DNA from 2 places in the Halomonas sp. 3F2F genome. Region 1 is predicted to be linked to the other one. Evidence: predicted binding sites of a transcription regulator. Region 1 holds the regulator's gene; the other holds the start of a gene.
What was found. Region 1 encodes LexA, which represses DNA repair genes until DNA is damaged. Its sites were predicted from a motif close to TACTGTNTANNTANACAGTA; they were not measured.
Positions count from the first base shown of each region.

Region 2: dinB (DNA polymerase IV) is a predicted target of LexA. The motif match lies at 2,077-2,096, and genes of this name have one in related genera.

Region 1 covers NZ_JABUZE010000029.1:33,932-37,691, forward strand. The annotation lists gene INT21_RS02820 (L,D-transpeptidase) at 1-337, opposite strand, end outside; gene INT21_RS02825 (TetR/AcrR family transcriptional regulator) at 315-992, opposite strand; gene lexA (transcriptional repressor LexA) at 1,330-2,007, shown strand; gene INT21_RS02835 (energy-coupling factor ABC transporter permease) at 2,068-2,739, opposite strand; gene purU (formyltetrahydrofolate deformylase) at 2,826-3,680, opposite strand.
Region 2 covers NZ_JABUZE010000011.1:6,266-10,025, reverse strand. The annotation lists gene INT21_RS00855 (YkoF family thiamine/hydroxymethylpyrimidine-binding protein) at 1-24, opposite strand, end outside; gene INT21_RS00850 (alpha/beta fold hydrolase) at 43-864, opposite strand; gene dinB (DNA polymerase IV) at 1,007-2,053, opposite strand; gene INT21_RS00840 (protein adenylyltransferase SelO) at 2,316-3,760, opposite strand, start outside.

The sequences.
Region 1 (3,760 bases):
TCTCTAAACCACAGAGCCACATAATGCGCGTTAAGATCCAATCACGATGAGGGAATTCCGCCGCAAGCGCCGACGTAAACACCTCCCCAGTCCACCGCCGCCCCCGAAAAACAGCATTATCAGCTAAACCGCCACCTATCGATGCGCGGATATAATGCCATCCCAGGGGGGTTTGACCACTGCCTTCCTGCTGCCCTACGCCTTTCTCACCGGTGGACACAGCGCACGTGTACTGCAGCGTGCGCCCTTGCCACCAGCATAGCTGCTGGTGTTTGATATTGATTTCTATCCAACCACCATTCTGCGGGGGTAGTTCAGCTAGCGTGGGCGTTCGCATAATGTCCTTCATCAGCAGCAGGCGGTAGCGGAGCATTCATGGCAGCAACCACGACAGGGCGTAAACGTCTTACCAAATCCCTGACGGTCACTTGCTCATTATAGTCTTTCGCGGCAATGTCTCGCAGCGCATCTAAACCCGACAGCGTAAAAATCACGGTACCCAGCATGAAATGCAGTCGCCAAAAACGCTCAGCATCAGGTAAATCTGGCGTTGCCTGGCGCACCAGCTCAGTAAAGCGGGTAAACACGTCTCCGTACTGCTGTTGGATATAACGGCGTAAATGCCCTTGTGCCTGACTATACGCCAACCCTAGCAGACGCATAAACACCTTCAGGCTATTGCGCTCAGCTGGCACTGCCAACACCGTGCTTGCCATTGTTTCCAACAGCACTTCAAGCGGAATCACATCACCGTTGTACTGCGCTTCCAGCTCATCAAGCGCCGTGTGAAAACGTTGCGAGAAGGGGTCTAAATAGCGCGCAAACACCGCTTGGATAAGCGCCTTTTTGGAACCAAAGTGGTAATTGACAGCCGCCAAATTAACCCGCGCTTTACTGGTGATATTGCGTAGCGATGTTTCGGCAAAACCACGCTCGGCAAACAGCACCTCAGCGGTATCGAGGATACGTGTTACCGTATCAGATTGCGCCATAGCGCCCTCCAGAAAACGAGTGTTTAAAACATCGTTAAATACTATGCCATAACGCTATTTGGCTCAATCACTTATCTTTAGCTTTTTCCCCGATGCTAAAATGCAGCCTAGGCAGCCATTCAAACACCAGCTATCAGACGCTATCGGGTTTGCCACTGCCATAGCCTCTCAGACTCGTCGCTCCTATCTCCATTCCTGGCACCATTCGCATAATGACTGCCATGCCATAGCGAAACGCTCTAGCATGTACTGGACAGAGCAACATACTGTATACTTAACCACATACTGTTTAAGCCGACATGTAGCCACTGTCTTGTTCAATTTTTTGGAGTTTGTTATGTCGCGTCCTCTTACTGCTCGTCAACAGCATGTTTTTGATTTTATTGTTAAAACGATGTCTGAATTCGGCTATCCGCCGACCCGCGCAGAAATTGCCAAAGCGCTAGGCTTTCGTTCTCCTAACGCTGCTGAAGAGCATTTACGAGCGCTTGAGCGCAAAGGTGCCATCCGCATTATCCGTAACACCTCGCGGGGGATTCGACTGCCTAATCAGGAACCACAGGATATCGGTGATGTCTCGGCAACAGCGCCTGCCGCCAACGTAGAACCACTACCGAATGGCTTACCAGTCATTGGCGAAGTGGCCGCAGGAAGCCCGATTCTAGCAGCGGAACACATTGATCGTTATTGCCCACTCCCCGCTGAATACTTTACCCCCAAAGCGGATTACCTTCTTCGGGTGCGAGGCTTGTCAATGAAGGATGTTGGCATACTGGAAGGCGACCTTCTTGCCGTGCATCGCACCGACCGGGTTCGTGATGGCCAGATTGTGGTGGCAAGGCTAGAAGATGAAGTCACTGTAAAACGCTTTAAACGACAGGGCCATACGGTGACACTGATTGCTGAAAACAGCGACTTTGCGCCCATAGAAATTGACCTACGTACGCAGCAGTTGGATATTGAAGGGGTGGGAGTTGGTGTCATACGTGGCGGTAACGGCCAAGCACTGGGATAAGCGAGTAAGTGTAAATGCCGGTGAGGCACTCGATAGAGATACTCACCGGCTATCGCAATGTTACTGAGAGTCTATATAGCGACGATCATTAAACGTAGCTACCCAACTCGGGTGATACACCAATAAAATACTGAGTAACATCCCTGTGATAAAAGCCTCGGAGGGCATTAACAGGGGTAAGAAGCGCGCATACTCTTGGGCTAAGTACACAGCTTCAGAGTCAGTACCCGCCACCATGATTAGCAAGACCGCCGACAACCCTCCTGCCAGTGTTGCCAGCGCTGCGCCAAAAAAGCCGCATACGAATAAAAAGATCATCAAGTTATCCGGCAGGCGCCGGTCTACCCATCGCCATACCAGACCAGTAATGACCGCAGGTACAATGCCGGTTACCAATACATTAGCGCCTAGTAACACCCATTCGTTGCGACCTATAGCTGACATTGCAACATTAATCAGCACATTGCTGATTAATGCGAGAGGCATTTTGAATAGCAACGTCATTAAGACAGTGAAGACTAAGTGCAGGGTTAACCAATCGACTGCCTGAGCACGCAGTTGCCACATCAACACCACAGCGAGCGTCGCGGCTAACCACCGATGCTGAAGAGCCACATCGCCTATCAGCACTCGCCAAGGGCGCAGCCATATCATCCACGCAAGCACGCTCAACGATACCAACCACGTCAGCAACAATGCCCAGGGAGCTAAAACACTTTGCGCGAAAGACATGGATGCCCCTATCTACCCGTTCAGTTAACGACAAGCCAGCTGTAAACTTGAATTGACTAAAAACACTGCGTATCTAAACAGCATGCTTAGCTGAACACCACGGTCTTATTGCCATGGATTAATACTCGGTCTTCTAAATGCCATCGTAAACCACGCGCCAATACCGCTTTTTCGACATCGCGCCCAAAGCGCACGAGATCCGTTGGCGTGTGGCAATGACTTACCCGATGAATATCTTGTTCAATAATCGGCCCAGCATCCAGCTCTTCGGTGACATAGTGACAGGTAGCACCGATTAGCTTAACGCCACGCTGGTAAGCTTGATGGTAGGGCTTAGCACCGGCAAAAGAGGGTAAGAAACTGTGGTGGATGTTAATCACCCGTCCCGCGTAACGCGAGCAGAGCGAAGGTGGCAAAATCTGCATGTAACGTGCCAGCACAATGCAGTCAGCCCTTGCGCTATCAATCTGAGCTTGCACCTGCTCGAAAGCAACCTGCTTGTTATCAGGATCTACGGGCACATGATGGTAAGGAATGCCATACCACTCAGTGAGTGATCGCATATCCTCATGGTTTGAAATAACCCCGACAATATCGCAATCAAGCTCCCCAGCCTGCCAACGATAAAGCAGATCAACCAGGCAGTGAGACTCCCGCGACACCATCAACACCACACGCCTACGCTTTTGAGTATCGACGAGCGACCACTGCATATTGAAGGCTTTAGCCACCGGCTCAAACGCACTACGTAACGCCTCCGCCGACATACCCAACGAATCTGCCAAAATTTCGTATCGCATGAAGAATCGGCCGGTCTCAAGATCAGAGTGCTGACTTGCTTCAGTGATAGAACCACCTTGTTGAGCAATAAAGCTTGAGACACGCGCCACAATGCCCACTTGATCAGGGCAAGAAACCACCAAACGGTAATAATGAGACATAAATAAACACTCTTGACATATTTTAACGGCACGTTCGACAAGCACCTACCAGCGGTAGGGAAGCGGTATATAGGCGAAAT
Region 2 (3,760 bases), on a different contig from region 1:
GCTTAGCTGTACGGAAAGATACATCCTGCCTCCTTATACGCTTTATGCGCGCTTACTGGCTCCCTGTGAAAAGCGCTGCCATGCCGCCAGTATGGCCGCCCGCGTTTCATCAGGATGTTCCATAGGGAACATGTGAGTACCAGGAACCTCGCTGATAGCTAACCCACGACGCTGAAGCCGCTTGACCCGTGTGGGGGTGAGTAAATGCGACTCCTGCCCTGCTACCAGATGGATTGGCACACCGACGCGACGTGGCAATCCCGACAGGTGATCCGGCAGATGGCGAAATATCTCTACCTCAATACCTGGATCGAAGGTTAGCTCAGCGCTACCGTCATCCAGCAAGCGCGTGCCTGCTTCAATGTAGTCGTTCAATGCCTCTGGGGTAAAGCGGCGAAATAACCCACGGCGGCGCAGCGAGTCAGCCATTGCTTCTCGGCTAGGCCACACACTGCGCCGCCCCTGGGTTTTACCAGCGGGGGTGATGCGGTCCATAAAACCAAATCGCTTCGCCGCTTTCATCACCCAGGCATCCGGCCCCAGCATCAACGGCGGGTCAAGCATAATGACGCCGCAGAAGCGTTCTGGCTGTTTATCTGCCGCCATGGCCATCAGCGTACCGCCTAACGAGTGACCAACACCCAATAACGGCGCGTCTGTAACCGGCAAGTAGCTCAACAGTTCATCGACTAAATTGCCCCAGTTATGGTTCACCGGGTAATCCGGGTGATGACCCAATCGATCTAGCGGATGGAGGTCAAACGACTCTGCCAGTGGTTCCAGCAGCGTGCGATAGCTTAAGCCAGGAAAGCCATTCGCATGGGCAAACACTAAACGAGGGCGTTGGGTGGCATGGGCAGACATGGTTAGCTCGCAAGGTAGGAAGACAGGAAAGTAGCGTGGCAGAGCACCCACGCTAACTAGCTAGCAAGTAGACAAACTATCATACGTCTGTTTTAACGCGCCTTTGTATGAGCGTCAATCGACATAAGTATTAACAGGCTAATTAAAACAGCGAGAGTTGCTGGACGGTGGCTTCTTCTGCCAAGCGGTAGCCCACGCCTAGTAGCCGAACTGGCTTCTCCCCTCGTGCCCAACCAATAGTCAGCAGGGATTCGAATTGCTCCTGGTTGGGTGCGGGGTCGGCGTGCTCCACTGTCGTTTGGGTAAAGTCATTGAATTTTATCTTTACCATTAACCCGCGCACGGCGGGCGCGGGGTCTAGTCTGGCATAGCGCTGCTCTAAGTCGTTGAGAAGACCGGGTATCTGTTGGCGACAGGCTTCCAGGGTGGGTAAGTCCTGGGAGTAAGTTTGCTCGGTGCTGATCGATTTCCGCTCACGATGAGTTTTCACTGGTCGCTCGTCGCGCCCAAAGCTAAGCTCGAACAGCCGATGCCCGAAGCGGCCAAACTGTTCGACCAGCTCAGTGAGCGGACGAGCCCGCAAATCTGCGCAGGTTTGAATACCCAACCCCGCCAATTTTTCAGCCGTGCGCGGCCCTACCCCGTGGATTTTCTTGACCGGCAGTTGCTGCACAAAGCCATCGATATCGTTCGGCGTGATCACAAACAGACCATCGGGCTTGCGCCAGTCGCTGGCAATTTTGGCAAGAAACTTATTGGGCGCGACGCCTGCCGAGACGGTAATGCCTACTTCCCGCTTTACTCGTTGGCGAATCGCTTCGGCCATGCGGGTGGCGCTGCCGTTGCACAGGGAAACATCAGTAACGTCTAAAAAGGCTTCATCTAGCGAGAGCGGTTCAATCAGTTCGGTCACATCGCGATAAATCGCAAACACTTGACGCGCCACCGCTTTGTATTTGGCCATATCACCGCGGATCACGGTCAAATGTGGGCAGCGTTTGAGTGCCTGCGCCATGGGCATGGCCGAGTGGATGCCAAATTCGCGGGCGGGGTAGTTACAGGTAGCGACAACCCCGCGCTGCTCAACGCTGCCACCTATCGCAATAGGCACATCGTTAAGCGCTGGGTTGTCGCGCATTTCAACCGCTGCGTAGAAGCAGTCACAGTCGCAATGAATAATTTTGCGCACAGGTTGCCCTTGCCTCCGCCCCTACCTGTAAATAATCACAGTTTACCACAAGAGCGATGTGAGCAATGACATCACTGATGTGCTAGGCGGAACAGCTCTTCGCGGGGGCGCTGTGACCCCGTCCGTGGGCGCTACTTTCGCCATCTGACCGCCAAGGATGGCGGGAATGCCGGAAAAGTCGGGAACTGTTTTCCGGCCATGGCGAAAGACCCCCGCTATGAGCTATTACCGCCGTGATGGCTTACTTTTCAGCTTGGGTAAATCAAGTACCGCAAAACGTTCTTAGTACCTGCTCGTTTTCCGTTGCGGGGGCTGCAAGGCGGCGTGCTTCTGCGGATTCATCAAAGGGCTGGGTGACCACCGCAAGTAAGCTGTGAAACGGCGTAAAATCGCCTTCATAAGCCGCATCAATAACTTCCTGAATGCGGTGATTGCGGGGAATAACAACCGGATTAGCACGCCGCATAGCAGCTAAGCGCTTGCTGTCTTGGCTGGCAACCTGTGCGGCTTGCCACTTATCTAGCCATGCCGCCAACTCATTCGGCTGAGTCGTCAGCGCCAGCAGTGCTTCCTTGTGCGTTTCACTTGCAGTGCTGGCGTAATGCGTCAGCGCATCAAAGGTGGCGGTCATATCCATCCGCCCCTGGTGCATCTGGCTTTCCAGCGCTTCCATTAGCGTTACCGCTTGGTCGCTGTCTGCTGCAAGGCCGAGCTTATCTGCATGCAGGCGGCGCTGCTCGGTATCAAACAGTGGCCCAAAGCGGCGGATGATATCGGTGGCCTGCTCGACGACGGTATCGCCCTCTTCGCGCATCAGCGGCAGCAGCGTTTCGGCAAAGCGGGCTAGGTTCCATTGAGCAATGGCGGGCTGGTTATCAAAGGCATAGCGCTTGCCTTGATCAATCGAGCTGTAGACTTTTTGCGGGTCAAACTGCTCCATAAAGGCACAGGGGCCGTAATCAATGGTTTCTCCGGCAATGCTGCAGTTGTCAGTATTCATCACGCCATGAATAAACCCAAGGCTCATCCACCGCGCCACCAGCGCTGCTTGGCGAGCAACCACCGCCTCTAACAAGGCTAAATAAGGATCATCTGCACTAGCGGCATCGGGATAGTGGCGCTCAATCACATGGTCGGCCAGCGCTTTCAGGGCAGCTTCATCTCTGCGTACCGCAGCAAATTGAAAGGTGCCCACACGAATATGACTGCTTGCCACGCGGGTAAAGACTGCGCCGGGCTCAGGCAGTTGGCGCACGACTCGCTCGCCGGTAGAAACGGCGGCTAACGCACGGGTAGTGGGTACGCCCATTGCAGCCATAAATTCACTGACCAGATACTCCCGCAGCACCGGCCCCAGCGGCGAACGACCATCACCACCACGGGAAAATGGCGTGCGCCCGCTGCCCTTGAGCTGCACGTCGCGCCGTATGCCATTCTGGTCGACGACCTCCCCCAGTAACAATGCGCGGCCATCGCCCAGCTGCGGTACAAAGTTACCAAACTGATGCCCAGCGTAACCCAGCGCCCGTGGCTCTGCGCCCGGCGGTAGTTGGTTGCCACTAAACCACTGGGCAAGGGTGGCATCATCAGGCTTACTCTTCAGCCCTGTCTTAAACCCCAGCGTTTCTGCCAGGCGCTGATTAAATGCAATCAGCGTGGGCTGGCTCACTGGCGTGGGCTGGCAGGCCATCCACAGTGGCTCGGGAA